DNA from 3 places in the Devosia sp. YIM 151766 genome. Region 1 is predicted to be linked to each of the others. Evidence: predicted binding sites of a transcription regulator. Region 1 holds the regulator's gene; each other region holds the start of a gene.
What was found. Region 1 encodes LexA, which represses DNA repair genes until DNA is damaged. Its sites were predicted from a motif close to TGTTCNNNNTGTGTTCNG; they were not measured.
Positions count from the first base shown of each region.

Region 2: the regulator LexA is predicted to act here: its motif matches at 2,609-2,626, upstream of recA (recombinase RecA).
Region 3: the regulator LexA is predicted to act here: its motif matches at 2,549-2,566, upstream of O9Z70_RS15170 (ImuA family protein).

Region 1 covers NZ_CP127251.1:1,482,479-1,488,465, reverse strand. The annotation lists gene O9Z70_RS07270 (molybdopterin molybdotransferase MoeA) at 1-1,084, shown strand, start outside; gene lexA (transcriptional repressor LexA) at 1,177-1,890, shown strand; gene O9Z70_RS07260 (IlvD/Edd family dehydratase) at 3,087-4,895, opposite strand; gene O9Z70_RS07255 (2-dehydro-3-deoxygalactonokinase) at 5,097-5,987, shown strand, end outside.
Region 2 covers NZ_CP127251.1:1,828,822-1,834,808, reverse strand. The annotation lists gene O9Z70_RS09025 (DUF2237 family protein) at 1-326, shown strand, start outside; gene O9Z70_RS09020 (aldo/keto reductase) at 336-1,355, opposite strand; gene araD1 (AraD1 family protein) at 1,429-2,424, opposite strand; gene recA (recombinase RecA) at 2,710-3,783, shown strand; gene alaS (alanine--tRNA ligase) at 4,262-5,987, shown strand, end outside.
Region 3 covers NZ_CP127251.1:3,086,673-3,092,659, reverse strand. The annotation lists gene O9Z70_RS15185 (serine hydrolase) at 1-1,100, opposite strand, end outside; gene ppa (inorganic diphosphatase) at 1,168-1,698, opposite strand; gene O9Z70_RS15175 (tellurite resistance TerB family protein) at 1,912-2,367, opposite strand; gene O9Z70_RS15170 (ImuA family protein) at 2,582-3,391, shown strand; gene O9Z70_RS15165 (Y-family DNA polymerase) at 3,276-4,943, shown strand; gene O9Z70_RS15160 (error-prone DNA polymerase) at 4,940-5,987, shown strand, end outside.

The DNA.
Region 1 (5,987 bases):
CGCCGCGCATGACCAGCCGCCCTTCGCTGCCAGCGCCATGGATGGCTATGCCATGCGTGCCGCCGATGTGACGTCCGCGGCAAATCTGCGCGTTATCGGCATGTCGCAGGCCGGCGCCGGTTTCGCCGGTGCGGTCGGGGCGGGCGAAGCCGTCCGCATCTTCACCGGCGCCCCGGTACCGCCCGGCGCCGATACGGTGATCATGCAGGAAGAGGCGGTGCGGGACGGCGATACCGTGCGTTTCACCGCCCCGGCCCGGCCGGGTCACAGCGTCAGGCCGAAAGGCCACGATTTCGCCACGGGCGATATCTTGATCGAGGCCGGATCGCGCCTGACGCCCATGCAGATCGCCGTTGCCGCGGCGGCCAATCAGGCCGGCCTCACCGTGGCGCGGCGGCCGCGCATCGGCCTCGTGGCCACAGGTGACGAACTGGTTCTCCCCGGAACGCCGCTCGGCCCCGACCAGATCGTGGCCTCGAACAGCGTCGGCCTCGCCGCCATGCTGGCGCCTTATGCCGAGACGATCACCGATCACGGCATTATCGGGGATGATGCCGGCCGGCTCCGCCAGAGCCTGGCCGATGCCTTCGACGCGGGGCCCGACATTCTCATAACCACCGGTGGCGCCTCGGTGGGCGAGCACGACCTGGTTCAGGACGCACTGAAATCGCTGGGGGTGACGCTGGATTTCTGGCGCATAAACATGCGGCCGGGCAAGCCGCTGATGTTCGGCACGCACGGCAAAACCCTGGTTTTCGGACTGCCGGGAAATCCGGTTTCGGCCATGGTGACCGCCATCGTCTTCATCAAGCCGGCTTTGCGGGCCTGGCTGGGCTATCGGGAGCCCGAGCATTGGCGCCTGCCGCTTGCCGGACCGACGCCGCCCAATTCGGCCCGCCGCCATTTCATGCGCGCCCGCCTGCGCCAGACCGGGACGGGACCGCAAATAATGCCGGTCTCCCAGACCGATAGCGGCCATACCTCCTCGCTGGCCTATGCCGACATGCTCATCATTCAGCCCGAACACGATCCCGGGGAGCAGGAGGGGGCGATGGTCGCGGCGCTTCCCATCGACGCATTCTAGCGGTTTGTAGCGCCTGAGCGGGGATGTTGCAGAACATAACTGGAACACGTATAGTCGTTCCGTCTATGTTCCGATTCTGGGGTTTGGGGCCAATGCTGACACGCAAACAACACGAACTGCTGATGTTCATCCATGAACGGATGAAGGAAAGCGGTATCCCGCCCTCCTTCGATGAAATGAAGGACGCCCTCGATCTTGCCTCCAAGTCCGGCATCCACCGGCTGATCACCGCGCTGGAGGAGCGTGGCTTCATCCGCCGGCTGCCGAACCGGGCCCGGGCGCTGGAAGTGATCAAGCTCCCCGATTCGATGAATCCGTCGCTGGGCGGCCGCAAGGCGCGCTTCGAGCCCGCAGTGATCGAAGGCCTTCTGGGCAAGGTTGCAGCGCCGCCGGCGCGGGGTGGCGCGGGGGAGGATTATGCTCGTCCGGTTTCCATTCCGGTCATGGGCCGGATCGCCGCCGGTACGCCCATCGAGGCCATCCAGACCCATTCGCACACCATCGCCGTCCCGCCTGAAATGCTGGGCGCGGGGGAGCATTACGCCCTCGAGGTCCGCGGCGATTCCATGATCGATGCCGGCATTTTCGACGGCGACACCGTGCTCATCAAGAAGCAGGATACCGCTTCGACCGGCGAGATCATCGTCGCGCTGGTGGATGAGGAGGAGGCCACGCTCAAGCGCCTGCGCCGCAAGGGCAATACCATCGCGCTGGAAGCGGCCAATCCGGCTTACGAAACCCGCATTTTCCCGCCGGACCGGGTACAGGTGCAGGGCCGGCTGGTCGGGCTGCTGCGGAAATATTAGCGGCCTCTGGGTCCACGAGCCATCGGCTCCTGCGCCTCTCCCCTGCCCGCGGTCGTGCACACAACCGAGCGCGGACCCTTGAGGCAGGTTATCGCCGAGCGGGTGGTGGCACCCCCTTCCCAGTCCGTCACCCTCGCGCTCGACGCGAGGGCTCTTGCGGCACCCCCACAAACACAACCCCCTCGCGTCAAGCGCGAGGGTGATGAACGGTGATTGGCCCACAGTCCATTTCGCGCGCTGATCTCGCATTTTTCCCAGTGTCACCCCCGCGAAAGCGGGGGCCTCGGTTTTCTTAACAGAGGTTCCCGCTGTCGCGGGAAGGACGCCGTGGTTGAGAAAGGCGATCCTGCCCTGCAGTCCCCCTTCTCTCCGACAGACATCCCCAATCAGGCCCCAAAGCCACATCTTATCCTTGGGTAGCCGCTTGCGCACACCAAGCGCAGGCACTGGAGGACGGCAATGCCTATAGTGCGGGCCCCTTCCCAGTTCGTCACCCTCGCGCGCGACGCGAGGGCTCTTGCGGCACCTCCAGCCCCCTCGTATCAAGCGCGAGGGTGACGAGCGGCGATTGGCGCAGTCCATTTCGCGCGCTGATCCCGCATTTTTCCTAGGGTCACCCCCGCGAAAGCGGGGGCCTCCGTTTTGTCAGCAGAGGTTCCCGCTGTCGCCAGAATGACGCCGGTTGAGAAAGGCGATCCTGCCCTGCAGTCCCCTCTCCTTCCCCGCGGATAGCGCCTCCCTGCTTGCAAGTGCGAAGGAAGCCGCTTCCGCCTCCTCCTCCAACTTATCCTCTCTCCTCTCGCTATCCCCTATCCTTGCCCCATCGTTCCCTGAGGCGCGGTCATGACGAGTGGTCGGGGGGCGATGGCAGGTGATATGGGGTCGCCCATATCTGACGCCATTTTTCTTGTCGCAGACCCATAAGCCGGGCTGCGGATCGCTCGGGCGGCGGCTGAATCGTTCGTCCAGGCAGAGTCGTGCGGCAGCAGCGCCGGCGTCTCACCCAGTCGATCAATACGGGCAGGAATGCCGGTATAGGCAAGGAAGATGGAACGCTGGCCTGTCACCCCGGCGGGGCGACGACCTCACCCTTTGCGCACCCTTTTTTTCGAGGTTCAGCCTCGCCGGGGTAGCCTTCATATAAAACCGGCCCCGCTTGTATCGGGGCCGGTCGAAATCGCCTGCGGTAAGCGCAATCAATGATTGTCGCGCGGCAGGCCCTCGGTCTGGGCGATGCGCTGATATTTGACCGCGGGGCGCAGCACGGCGCCGCTGCCGAGCTGATCGATGAGATCGCGCTGGATTTCCTGCCACGGGGTCTGGTGCTTGGGGAACTTATAGCCGCCCTCTTCTTCGAGAACCCGCCGGCGCTGCTCGATCTCGGCGTCGGAAATCAGGATATTGGCTTCGCCCTTGTTGAGGTCGATCCGCACCTTGTCGCCGGTCTTGAGGATGGCGAGATTGCCGCCGGCCGCCGCTTCCGGCGAGGCATTGAGGATCGAGGGCGAACCGGACGTGCCGGATTGGCGGCCATCGCCGATACAGGCGAGCGCATGCACACCCTTCTTGATGAGGTAATCGGGCGGCCGCATATTCACCACTTCCGCCGCGCCCGGATAGCCGATGGGGCCGGCGCCGCGCATGAACAGCAGGGTATTCTCGTCGATGTCCAGCGATGGATCGTCGATGCGCTGGTGATAATCCTCGGGGCCGTCGAAGACCACGGCCTTGCCCTCGAACATGCCGGGATGCGCCGGGTCGTTCAGATAGCGCTCGCGGAATTCCGGGCTGATCACGCTGGTCTTCATGATGGCATTGTCGAAGAGATTGCCGCGCAGCACCAGGAAGCCCGCTTCGGCCTTGAGCGGATTGTCGAAGGGCAGGATGACCTTGTCGTCCTCGATGGGCGTGTTGCGGCAATTCTCGCCGATGGTCTTGCCATTGACGGTGGGCGCGTCCTCATGAATGAGGCCCTGCTTCATCAATTCATTGACCACGGCCGGTACGCCGCCGGCATGATAATAGTCCTCGCCCAGATATTCGCCGGCCGGCTGCAGATTGACCAGCAGCGGCACGTTATGGCCGTGCTGCTGCCATTCGTCGATATCGAGGTCGATGCCGGCATGGCGGGCAATGGCGTTGATGTGGATTGGCGCATTGGTCGATCCGCCAATGGCGGAATTGACCACGATGGCATTGAGGAAATTCTGCTTGGTGAGAATGTCCGAGGGCTTGAGGTCCTCATGCACCATGTCGACGATGCGCTTTCCGGTGCGCCAGGCCATTTCCTGGCGGTCGCGATAGGGCGCCGGAATGGCCGCCGAACCCGGAAGCTGCATGCCCAGCGCCTCGGCCAGCGAGTTCATCGTGCTGGCCGTGCCCATCGTGTTGCAATAGCCGGTCGACGGCGCCGAGGAGGCGACCAGTTCGATGAATTTGGGATAATCGATCTCGCCGGCGGCGAGCATCTGGCGCGCCTTCCACACAATGGTGCCCGAGCCGGTGCGCTCGCCCTTGTGCCAGCCATTGAGCATGGGCCCGACCGAGAGCGCGATGGCCGGGATATTGACCGTGGCGGCGCCCATCAGCATGGCGGGGGTGGTCTTGTCGCAGCCGATGGTCAGCACCACGCCGTCCAGCGGATAGCCATAGAGCACTTCGACCAGGCCGAGATAGGCGAGGTTGCGGTCGAGGCCCGCCGTGGGGCGCTTGCCGGTCTCCTGGATCGGATGCACCGGGAATTCGATGGCGATGCCGCCCGCTTCCCTGATGCCGTCGCGAACGCGTTCGGCCAGCACCATGTGATGACGGTTGCAGGGGCTGAGATCGGAGCCGGTCTGGGCAATGCCGATGATTGGCTTGCCCGATTGCAGCTCTTCGCGCGAGACGCCGTAATTCATGTAGCGCTCCAGATAGAGCGCGGTCATGTCCGGGTTATCGGGATTGTCGAACCAGGCGCGCGATCTTAATTTGCGGCTGCCCGCGCCGCTATTGTCTGCCGTCATCATCTCTATCCTAATTTGTCCGTTGCCCGGACTCGGAGGCCTTGCTGAAAGACGTTCTAGCACGCCAGATCGCGGTGTGAATGTCGTTCAGTGGAAAAATCATACAATTCCAAAAGCAGTACGTCGATGGTAGAAATCTGCCTCAAAGAGCGTTCGATGTTACCGCTGCGGCGAGGCGGCTTGAAGCAATGAGGATGTGGTTTGGCTGAATTTGCGACTTGGATAGCGGTGGACTGGGGCACATCCAATCTGCGGGCCTGGGGCATGAGCGCCGATGGCGCGGTGATTTCCTCGGCAAATTCCGACAAGGGCATGGGCAAGCTGGCCCCGGCCGAGTTTCCGGCCGTGCTGACTGAAGTGGCGGCGGAACTCTCCCCCGCCCCCGGGACCGTCGATGTGCTGATTTGCGGCATGGCCGGGGCGCGGCAGGGCTGGCTGGAAGCCCCCTATCTCGACGCCCCCGCAGACCTGCGGGATCTGGCCGCCCATGCGGTGCGCCCGGCAATGGAGAACGCGGCATTGTCCGTCGCCATCCTGCCCGGCATCTGCCAGCGGCAGGGCGGCGAAGACGTCATGCGCGGCGAGGAAACCCAGCTTCTGGGGCTGGCTTCCTTGGCGCCGGACTATGCCGGCCTGGTCTGCATGCCCGGGACGCATTCGAAATGGGCGCGGCTGGACGGCACCCGTATCGAGAATTTCACCACCGCCATGACCGGGGAAATGTTCGACCTGCTCAAAACCCATTCGGTGCTGCGCCATTCGCTCACCGGACCGCTGGATGGCCCGGATCGCGCCGAAGGCTTTCGCGCCGGCGCCGCCGATGGATTGGACCGTCCCGACAATCTTCTGGGCCGGCTGTTCGGCGTCCGCGCGGCCGCCTTATTGTCGGACCGTCAGCCGGACTGGAGCGCCGGTTACCTGTCGGGGCTGCTCATCGGCACCGAGATCGCCGCCAAACGGAAGCAGATCGGCGCCGCATCGGTGCCGCTGATCGGCTCGCCGGCGCTCTGCGCGCTCTATTGGCAGGTGCTGGACATGTCCGGCGCCAGCGGGCATCCGGTGGATGCCACCGAGATCGTGCTGGCCGGTCTC
Region 2 (5,987 bases), 350 kb from region 1:
CGAACAATCCGCTGACCGGTTTCTTCCGCACGGGCTATTGCGCGGCGGGAGCGGACAATGCGGCGGTGCATCTGGTCTGTATCGAGGCGAGCGACGAATTCCTGGCCTATTCGGCCAGCGTGGGGAACGATCTTTCGACGCCGCGCCCGGAATTCGCCTTTCCCGGCCTGGTTGCCGGCAATCGCTGGTGCCTGGTCGCCGGACGCTGGGCCCAGGCCCATGCGGCGGGCAAGGCGCCGCGCCTCTATCTGCGCGCCACCAATCAGCAGGTGCTGGAACTCATTCCGCTTGAAATCCTCAAGGCTTACGCCCTGGACCTCAATTAACAATCGCCCTCAGACCATGCCGCCCGGAACCGGCGTGCCCGGCGCCAGCAGGCCCTGGTCGGCGAGCGCCGTCCATAGCGCGTCGGGGATATCGGCGTCCCACCAATCGAGAATGCCGTCCAGTTCCTGCGGCGAGCGCGGGCCGGGCAGGACATTGCAGACGGCCGGATGGTTGAGGGGGAATTGCAGGGCGGCGGCCGGCAGCGGCACGCCGAAATCCCGACACACCGCCTCGATGGCCCGGACCCTGGCGAAAACGCCCTCGGGCGCCTTGGCATAATCGAACTTGTCGCCGCCCACCAGGACGCCGGAATTGAACGGGCCGCCGATCACCACTGAGACTTGGCGCGCGATACAGGCGGTGAGGAAGGGATCGAGCGAGGTCTGCTCCAGCAGCGTATAGCGCCCGGCCAGCTGAAACACGTCCCAATCGCCCAGGGCCAAGGCGTCCATCAATACCGGCCATTCATTGACGCCGAACCCGATGGCCTTGACCGTGCCGCTGTCGCGCAATTCGCGCAAGGCCCGGTAACCGCCGCTTTCGAGCTGCGCCCATAACAACTTGTTGGCCGCTTCGCCATGGGTGTAGACGCCGATATCGTGAACGTAAAGGATGTCGATCCGGTCGAGCCCCAGCCGTTGCAGGCTGTCCTCGAAGGAACGCATCACCCCGTCATAGGAATAATCATAATGCTGGTTGAAGGGCAGGGGATGGGCCCAATTGCCTTTGCCCACCTGTCCGGGCGGCACCGGCCGCAGCAGCCGGCCGACCTTGGTGGAGATGATCGGCCGCCTATCGCGCTCGCGCAGCGCCTCGCCGACCAGATGCTCGGAGAGGCCAAGCCCGTATTGGGGGGCGGTATCGACATAATCCACGCCGAGATCGAGGGCATGGGCGATGGTCGCCCGCGCCTGCTCGGCGGGAACGGCGCTGAAAATCCCGGCCAGGGAGGCACAGCCCAGACCCAATGTGGTCACTTCCAGATCGGTCTGGCCGACCCGGCGTTTCTCGAAACGGCGCGGAGCCATATCATCCTCCCCAATATTGGCGGATAACTGACATGTCAGGTGTTTCGAGTAAAGATGGGTCGGGACCGGGCCGTCAGTACAAAGCCCCGATATTCACCGGCTTTTCCGCTTCCAGCCGCAGCGGATTGCGCAGCGGCAGGCCGAACTGGCTTTCCTCGATCTCGAACACATCGTCGGGCCGGGTGGAAATCCCATCGGCAAAGCTCAGCGTGGCGGTGCCGAACATATGCACATGCACGTCGCCGGGCTGGCAGAACAGGTCATATTTGAAGTGGTGATATTCGAGATTGGCGATGGTGTGGCTCATATTGTCCTCGCCGGAGAGGAACGGCTTTTGCCATAATATTTCGCCGTCGCGGATGATGCGCGAAGTGCCCTCGATATGGCGCGGCAGATCGCCGACCAGCAATTCCGGGCCGAAGGAGCAGGACCGCAGCTTGGAATGTGCCAGGAAGAGATAATTGATCCGCTCGGTCACGTGATCGGAAAACTCGTTGCCCAGGGCGAAGCCGAGCCGGTAGGGCCGGCCATCGGGACCGATGACATAGATGCCGGCAATTTCCGGTTCTTCACCGGCGTCGAGCGCGAAAGCGGGGGAGGGGATGGGCTGGCCGGGATTGGCGACGATATGGCCATTGCCCTTGTAGAACCATTCCGGCTGCACGCCCCGCTCGCCGGGCGCCGGCTTGCCGTTTTCGAGGCCCATGCGGAACATCTTCATGCTGTCGGTCAGCTCGGCATCCGGCTTTTCGTCATTGGCCTTGTGCATGGCGTCGCGGGTGGCGGCCGAGCCGAGATGGGTCAGGCCGGTGCCGGTGACATGCAGATGCGCCGGATCGGGATGGTCGATCGGCGCCAGCAGCCGGCCTTCCCGGGCCAGCGCCAGCTTGTCCAATGCCGGGCCCAGCCCGCGTGCCTCGACCGCCGATGGCAGCCCGCCAATGCCGGTCAGCGCCGCCTGCACCAGTTCATAGACGCTGGCGACCCCGTTCACCCGGCGGGTTTCGCCATTCAGCGTCACGCCGACGGCGCGGTTGTGCTGGTCGTCCAGATATTGAAGCAAGTGCATGGGGCGGTCCTCGGCTGAAACCCGTCAGGGGATGGCGGCATAAAACGCATAGCGGGCAAAAGTGTCCAGCTAAAAATCATACTTTTGCATGGGCGGTTCGCCGCCGCATAGAATCGGCGTACGGCGTTGGCAATGGATTTCCGGCTCCAAGTGCAAATGTTCTCTTTTTGTCTCTTGACGGGGGTGAAACAAAATGAGAACAAATAAAGCACGGAAATTGCACAAGCGACTAAATGGTCCTCTCGTTGCGTGACCTTCGAGAGCGTGAAATAAGGAGACAGCATTATGGCAGCTTCGCCGCTTCGCGTCGTTGAAGGTGGATCGATGGATAAGGACAAGGCTCTCGTCGCGGCGCTGAGCCAGATCGAACGGAATTTCGGCAAGGGCTCGATCATGCGCCTGGGCGAGGCGTCCTCGATCGAGGTGGAATCGATTTCCACCGGTTCCCTGGGCCTCGATATCGCCCTGGGCATTGGCGGGCTGCCCAAGGGCCGCATCGTCGAGATTTTCGGGCCGGAAAGCTCGGGCAAGACCACGCTGGCGCTGCATGTCATCGCCGAGGCCCAGAAGGCCGGCGGCATCTGCGCCTTCGTCGATGCCGAGCATGCCCTGGACCCGATCTATGCCCGCAAGCTGGGCGTCAATGTCGATGACCTGCTGATCTCCCAGCCCGATGCCGGCGAGCAGGCGCTCGAAATCACCGATACGCTGGTGCGTTCCGGGGCCATCGACGTGCTGGTGGTCGATTCGGTGGCGGCGCTGACGCCGCGCGCCGAACTGGAAGGCGAAATGGGCGATTCCCTGCCGGGCCTGCAGGCGCGGCTGATGAGCCAGGCCATGCGCAAGCTGACCTCGTCCATTTCCAAGTCCAAGTGCCTCGTCATCTTCATCAACCAGATCCGCATGAAGATCGGCGTCATGTATGGCTCGCCCGAAACCACGACGGGCGGCAATGCGCTGAAATTCTATGCCTCGGTCCGCCTCGACATCCGCCGCATCGGCGCGCTCAAGGATCGCGAGGAAATCGTCGGTAACCAGACCCGCGTCAAGGTGGTCAAGAACAAGCTGGCGCCGCCGTTCCGCCAGGTCGAATTCGATATCATGTATGGCGAAGGCATTTCCAAGACCGGCGAATTGCTCGATCTGGGCGTCAAATCCGGCATTGTCGACAAATCCGGCGCCTGGTTCTCCTGGGAGAGCCAGCGCCTGGGGCAAGGCCGGGAAAATGCCCGCCAATTCCTCCGGGAGAATCCCGAGATCGCCAATACGATCGAACAGGGCGTCCGCGAAAGCTCTGGCCTGCTCGGCGAGGTCCTGCTCGTCGCCGGCGGCGGCAGCGAGGATAGCGGCGACGAATGACCTGCCAGGGTCCCATGCATCTGCCCCCGCTCCGGCGGGGGTTTTTGCATATGGAGTGTGGGCATGAGGCCGTCCCAAACCCCATCCGTCACCCTCGCGCTTGACGCGAGGGGCCCGTATTTGTTGGGTCTGCCGCAAAAGCCCTCGCGTCAAGCGCGAGGGTGACGATCCGGGAAGGGGCGGCATTGATGGTAGTCCTGCCGGGCTGCGGCGGGGTGTTGCATATATGGACTATGGGCCGTGAGGCCGTCCCAAAACCCCCCGCTCCTCCGGAAAGGGCGCGCCCTCCGCGTCCGACCCGTTTCTGGGGGCGATTATCGGCCGCCGAGGCGCCGGAATGACGCTAACGTCGCGGGGCGGGAGGCGCTGCGGTGTTTTAAGCGCAGGCGGCGGCTGGACACACCTGACGCCCTCACGATAAAAAGCCACGTTTTTCTTCAAGGGCGTCGTCTCGCCCGCTCGCCATGAAAGCCTCTGCATGACCAGCGTAAACGATCTTCGTTCGAGCTTTACCGGCTACTTCGCCCGCAATGGCCACGAGGAAGTGGCGTCGAGCCCGCTCGTGCCGCGCAACGACCCGACGCTGATGTTCACCAATGCGGGCATGGTGCAGTTCAAGAATGTCTTTACCGGCGTCGAAAAGCGTCCCTATTCCACCGCGACCACGGCGCAGAAATGCGTGCGCGCCGGCGGCAAGCACAATGATCTCGACAATGTCGGCTTCACCGCGCGTCACCACACTTTTTTCGAGATGCTGGGCAATTTTTCCTTCGGCGATTATTTCAAGGCCCAGGCCATCGAACTGGCCTGGTCGCTGCTGACCAAGGATTGGAGCCTGCCGAAGGACAAGCTGATGGTCACCGTCTATGAGGACGATGACGAAGCGCTTGAATTGTGGAAGAAGATCGCCGGCCTGTCCGAGGACCGGATCGTGCGCCTCGGCGCCGCGTCGAACTTCTGGCAGATGGGCGATACCGGCCCCTGCGGGCCGTGCTCGGAAATCTTCTACGATCACGGCGACAAGATCTGGGGCGGCCCGCCGGGATCGCCGGAGGAGGATGGCGACCGCTGGATCGAGATCTGGAACCTGGTCTTCATGCAGTTCGAGCAGCATGCCGATGGCTCGCGCAGCGGGCTGCCGCGCCCCTCGATCGATACCGGTATGGGCCTGGAACGCATTGCCGCCGTCATGCAGGGCGTGCATGACAATTACGATATCGACCTGTTCAAGGCGCTGATAGGCGCCGCCGCCAATGCCACCAATGCCGATGTGAACGGGCCGGGCAATCGCAGCCTGCGCGTCATTGCCGACCATCTGCGCTCGATGAGCTTCCTCATCGCCGAGGGGGTACTGCCCTCCAATGAAGGCCGGGGCTATGTGCTGCGCCGCATCATGCGCCGCGCCATGCGCCATGCGACCCTGCTCGGCGCCAATGAGCCGGTCATCCACAAGCTGGTGCCGACGCTGGTGCGGGAAATGGGCCAGGCCTATCCCGAACTCAGCCGGGGCGAGGCGATGATCACCGAAACGGTGCGGCTCGAAGAGGGGCGTTTTCTCAAGACGCTGGGCCGTGGCCTGCAGATTCTCGAAGCCGAAACCGCCGAACTGGGCGAGGGCGCCATTCTCGATGGCGCGACCGCCTTCAAGCTCTACGACACTTATGGCTTCCCGCTCGACCTGACCCAGGACGCCCTGCGCTCGCGCAATATCGGCGTCGACCAGGCCGGATTCGATGCCGCCATGGCCCAGCAAAAGGCCGAGGCCCGCAAGAACTGGGCCGGTTCGGGCGAAGCGGCCACCGATGCGGTGTGGTATGGCCTGGCGGACAAGCTCGGCCCGACCGAATTTCTCGGCTATGAAACCGAGATTGCCGAAGCCGAGATCACGGCCTTGCTGGTCGACGGTGTCGAGGTGGAAACCATCGCTGCCGGCCAGGAGGGCATGGTGGTGGTCAACCAGACCCCGTTCTACGCCGAAAGCGGCGGCCAGGTCGGCGACCAGGGCAGCATCAGGGGCGAGGGCGTGGCGGCCGCGGTTTCGGATACCAGCAAGTTCCACGGCGTCTTCGCCCACAAGGTCACGGTCAGTGAGGGCAGCCTCAGAATCGGCCAGGCCGTCGAACTGGTGGTCGATCACGCCCGCCGCTCGGCGATCCGCTCCAACCATTCGGCGACGCATCTGCTGCACGAGGCCCTGCGCCTGG
Region 3 (5,987 bases), 1.6 Mb from region 1:
CGCAATTGGGGCTGCTGGCGCAGCGGCAGGGCCGGATCGAGCAGGTGCAGGCCGATATCCTCGATGCCGGCCTCGGTCACCATGTTGGACAGCACCACGACGCCATTGCCGCTCTGGCGCTCGAAGCCGGCAAAGCTGCGGAAACCGGCGGTAATGCCATTGTGCCAGACGATGTCGGCCTGGCCGCTATCGGTGATGAACCAGCCCAGCCCGATGGCATCGCCGCCGGCCGGCCGGGTGCGCGCCAGCATGGTCTGGAAGGCGGGGGTCAGGGGCGTCTCCACCGCGCCGCTGGCGGCGGCGATGAACTTGGCCATGTCGGCGCTGGTGCTCAACAGGCCGCCGGTCGGGGCGAAGACGTCGAAATCCCAATGCGGCACGATTTCGCCGGCGGCATTATGACCGCTGGCCATGGCTGGCTGTGCCGCGCCGGTCAGCGCCAGCATGGATTCCCGCATGTCGAGCGGGGCGAGAATTTGCGTCTCCAGCAATTGGGCATAATCGGCATTGCCGACATGTTCGATGGCCAGCGCCAGCAAGGCCGTGCCGGCATTGGAATATTCGAAGCTCTCCCCGATCGGCCGGGGCAGGTCGTAATCAGCCAGCCAGGCCAGGAGGCCCTCGGCGCCATAGCCGGAATAGGGATTTTCGAGGCCATTGGCCGCCAGGTCATCGGGCAGGCCGGAGAGACCGGCGCTATGGGTGGCCAGATCGAAGGCGGTGATGGCCCTGTCGCCCTCTTGCGGCAGGATGGTGCCCGGGGGCAGATAATCGGCGATGGGCGCATCGAGATCGATGCGGCCGGCATCGACCAATTGGGCCAGCAGCAGATTGGTGAAGACCTTGGTGAGCGAGCCGGTTTCGAACAGCGTGTGCTCGTCCACCGGCACGGCGCTGTCGGCGATGAGCGTGCCATGGGAGACGAAGCGGGTTTCCCCGTTCTCGATGACGGCGACGGCAATGCCCACATTGGCCCGGTCGCGGCCGATGCGGTCGCTCAAAATCTGGGCGATCTCGGCATCGGACGGCATGGCCGCCTCCTGGCCAAGGACCGGTGTGGCGAGCAGGGCGGCAAGAGCCAGGGGGGCGAGTGGCTGCATGAAAAAGGCCTCCGGCAGTGCAAGGATCTTCTCCCTACAACGCCGCAGGCCGGAATTGGATCGGGAATCAGCCGTTCTTGGCCATGTCGATGGATTTGAGGATCACCTCGCGGGCCGCATCGATACCCCCGATATGGTCGATGCGGGCCCATTTGCCGGGTTCGAGATCCTTGTAATGGGTGAAGAAATGCTTCACCCGTTCGAGCTGAATTTCCGGCAGGTCGGCGATATCGGCGATATTGTCATACATGCGGGTCAGCTTGGAGATCGGCACGGCGATGATTTTTTCGTCCTGGCCGCCATCGTCTTCCATGAACAGCACGCCGACCGGGCGGGAGCGCACCACGGCGCCGGGCACCAGCGGACGGGAATTCATCACGATGACGTCGAGCGGATCGCCGTCGCCGCACAAAGTATGGGGCACGAAGCCGTAATTGCCCGGATAGCGCATGGGCGTATAGAGGAAGCGGTCGACGAACAGCGCGCCGGAATCCTTGTCGATCTCATATTTGATCGGCTCGCCACCCAACGGCACTTCGATGATGACATTGAGGTCGTCGGGCACATTCTTGCCGGTGGGGATCGCGTCGATATTCATGGTCTAGCCTTGGTCGCCGGGAGGGGACGGAATGGAGGCAGGTTCTGCCCACAAAGACTGTCAAAGGCAAGCCGCAAATCCGCCGCACCCGATAGGGATGGCCCGCGGCGCTTAGGTTTTTCCGGAGAGAAGCCGAATGCGGGCCGATGTGGGCGGATGATGGCGGCGGCAGGGCTCAAGGTTAACAATGTGCTCACCATATCGGTGTCGGCGTCATTGTTCGGGGCGGACCAAGCTCGTCTGGGCGCGGACCTGATTGCGCAGAATGGTGCGGTCGCGGCCGGACACGCCGATCAGTTCGGCGACGCGCCAGACCATGTTGTCTTCCAGTTCATGGTTCTTGCGGTCGGCGAAGACCACGGCCCACATCATGCGGACGATCTCGATGCGATCCTCCAGGTCGAGTCGGGCCAAGTCCTTGGTGAATTTATAGAAATCCACCGCTTCGGCATCGCGCTTGGCGGCGTCGCGGATCAGTCGGTCCACGGCGCCTTCTTCGAGATCATAATGGCCCATCAGCGCGACGCGAATGGCCTCGCGTTCCGCTTCCTGCATGACCCCGTCCACGGCGGCCAGATGCACCAGCAGGGCGGCGACCGCCAGTTTGGGGTCGGAAAGGTCGACCGGCGCTTCCGGCTTGCCGAACAGGCGGTTCAGGGCCTCGAACATGGGAGCTCCGTCGGGATAGGGTTTCGAATAGCCGCGGGCCGGCGGCTTGAGACTTAGCCATAAGTGGCGCCGGCTCAATGGCTTGGCCGGATTTTCACGCGGTCTTGAGCGCTGCTGATGCGCCCATGTCACAGCGGGTGCTGCAAAAGGGACTCGACTCTCGGCAGAATCGGAGTCTAAATGTTCCCGTTTTGTTCACTAAGACGGTCGCGCCATGCAGACCCCGAGCCGCCAGCAGCGCCTTGCCGCGCTGCGGGATGTCATTGCCGATATCGAGCGCAAGCCGGCTTTGCTGGAGCCGCGCCATGCGGATTCGCCCGCGGCTGACGGGGCTTTTCCGGCTTTTTCGGGCGGGCTGGTGCAGGAAGTGTTCACCGATGCGGTGCGCAATGGCGGGGCCAGCCTGGCCTTTGCGCTGGGCCAGGGAAAGGGGCTGCTCACCGCCCGGCGTCCGGCCCTGATCTTCCTGCAACTGGCCGGAGACGGGCGGTTCTTCGGGCTGCCCTATGGGCCGGGCCTGAGCCATTTCGGGGTCGATCCGGCGCAGGTGATCATCGTGCGCCCTGCCGATATGGGAGAATTGCTCTGGGCGGCCGAGGAGGCCCTGGGCTGTGCCGCCGTGGCGGGCATCGTCGCCGAAATCGGGGCAATGCCGGCTCCGCTTGATTTCACCGCCAGCCGGCGCCTCAGCCTGCGGGCGGCCGAAACCGGCACCTCGCTGTTTTTGCTGCGCTACGGCACCGGGCGCGAGGCCAGCGCGGCGCATTTGCGCTGGCATCTCGCGCCCGGACGCAGCGCCCGCCAGCGCCACGATCCCGTCGCCCCCGGCGCGGCGCGCTGGCATTTGCGGCTGGAGCGCGGGGTGACGGTCAGGCGTCAGGGTAAATGGTTGCTGGAATGGACGGAAAATGGCTTTGCAAGTCTCCCTGCTCGGTCCCATGGGCCGGATCGGCTCGGCGCCGGAAAGGCGCTTTCTCGGGCTGTTCCTGCCGCATTGGCCGACCGACTATCTCAAACGGCGTGATGCCAATCTCAAGGCGCCCCTGGCGCTGTACGAGCGGATCAAGGGCGGACTGCGCCTGGCGGCCATCGATGCCGAGGGCATGCGGCTGGGACTGCGGCAGGGCATGAACCTGGCCGATGCGCGGGCTCTGGTGCAATCTCTGACCGTTCTCGAACTCGATCGTCCCCTGCTGGAAGCCGGCTTTGCCGATTTTGCCGACTGGCATTCCAATCTGAGCCCGCTGGTTTCGGTGCTGGCCGATAGCGCGCCCTATGGCGACCTGATGCTCGACATTACCGGGGTCAGCCATCTTTTCGGCGGCGAGGCCGCCATGCTGCGTCTGGCGCTGACGCGCCTCCGGGCATTGAATTACAGCGTGGCCGGCGCCATCGCGCCCACGATCGGCGCCGCCTGGGCTGTGAGCCATTTCGCCCGCAGCCAGGTTCTGCCGCTTGCGGCGCTGGAAAGCGGGCTCGATGTCCTCCCGGTCCATGCCCTGCGGCTCGACGAAAAGCAGGTCGCCACGCTGGTGCAGATGGGCCTCGACAATATCGGACAGCTCCGCAATCGGCCGCGAAAGCCGCTGCAGGCGCGGTTCGGTGCGTCCCTGCTCACCCGGCTCGATCAGGCCTATGGGCTGATCGAGGAAAGGATGGCGCCGCGCCTGCCCATGGTCGAGCATGCCGTCGAACGGCGCTTCGCCGACCCGATAGCGCTGCTGGACGACGTGCTGGCCGCCACGCATGACCTGGCCGTCAAGCTGGCCTGTCATCTCGAGCAGCACGGGCTGGGCGCCCAGAGCTTTCATCTGTTTCTCTATCGCGTCGACCACAAGGTCATGACCCTTTCGCTCAATGCGTCACGGCTGACCCGCGACCCGGCCCATATTACCGGGCTGTTCCGCCATCGCGCCCAGCGGCTGCAAGGCGAATACGATGCCGGCTTCGGCATCGACATGGTGCGGCTGGCGGTCAGTTCCACCGATCGGCTCGATGCGGAGCAGAAAGGGGCTTTCGCGGCGCCCAGCGGGCTCGAGGATATCGATCGCCTGCTGGACAGGCTGGGCAGCCGGTTGGGCAGTGAGGCGGTTTTGCGCAGCCAGTCAATCGCCAGCCATGTTCCCGAACGGGCTGCAAGATTGGTGCCGGCCGTGGCGATGGCGGCGGAAAATCCGGTCGAGCCGCCGCCCCTCATGCGGCCCTTGCGGCTTTTGCCGCAGCCCGAACCGGTGATGGTCAATGCCGAAGTGCCCGATGGCCTGCCCGGCTCGATGGTCTGGCGGCGGCAGGTTTACCGGCTGGTCAAGGCGGCGGGGCCGGAACGGATCGGCGCCGAATGGTGGCGCAGCGGCCAAAGGCTGGCATTGGTGCCGGAAGAGAAACCGGACAAGGACCCGCAATCCAGCCAACCAATACCCTATATTGCCGACCTGCCGCTTTTCGATCCCGAGGCCGGAACGCGCGATTATTACGTGGTGGAAGACGAAGAAGGCCGCCGTTTCTGGCTATTCCGCCTCGGCCTTTATGGCGGAGAAATCCTGCCGAGCTGGTATCTGCACGGATTTTTCCCATGAGCCGGATCGTCGGACTCAAAAGACCGGAAACGGCACCGCCGCCTTCCCCCATGGCCGCGCCTTTCTATGCCGAGCTGGTCACCACCAGCAATTTCTCCTTCCTGCGCAGCGGCTCGCATCCCGAGGAATTGGTCAGCGCCGCCATGCATATGGGGCTCCCTGCCTTGGGCCTGTGCGACCGCAACAGCTTTGCCGGGGTGGTGCGCGGCTATGTGACGGCGCGAGACAACCAGGCGATCGCTCCCGATTTCCGCTATCTGGTCGGGGTACGACTGTGCTTTGCCGATGGCACGCCCGACATCGTCGCTTATCCGACCGACCGGATTTCCTATGGGCGGCTGTGCAAGCTGCTGACCCTTGGCAATAGACGCGGCGAGAAGGGCAAGCCGATATTGTTCTTCGCGGATCTGTTCGGCGCGGGTGATCCGGGGTCCGAAACCGAGCAGGGGCCTCCCGAGGATTATTCCCAAGGTCAGCTCTTCATTCTCCTGCCCGACGAAAGCGATTGGGGATTGAGCGAAAAGATTCTGGATCGGCTGAGCCGGCAGGCGCCGGGCCGTGTCTGGGTCGCCGGCACGCCGCGCTTTGACGGGCGGGACCGGGCCCGCCTCAACCGCATCGACGCGCTGGCCAAACGCCACCAGGCCAGGATGCTCGCCAGCAATGATGTCCATTATCACGAGCCGGACCGGCGCATTCTCTTCGACGTGGTGACCTGCATTCGCGAGCATGTCACCTTGGAGGAAGCCGGCTTCCGGCTCAGCGCCAATGCCGAGCGGCACTTGAAGCCGGCGGAAGAAATGGCCCGGCTTTTTGCCGAATATCCCGATGCCCTGGCCCAGACCCGGGTTTTCATCGACCGCATCGGCTTTTCGCTCGATCAGCTCCGCTACAATTATCCCGAGGAAACCATCGGCAATGGCGAAACCGCGCAGCAGACGCTGGAGCGCCTGACTTGGGAAGGGGCGGCGCGGCGCTATCCCGGCGGCGTCAACAATGCGGTCAAGGAGAGCCTTTGGAAGGAGCTCTGCCTCATCGCCTATA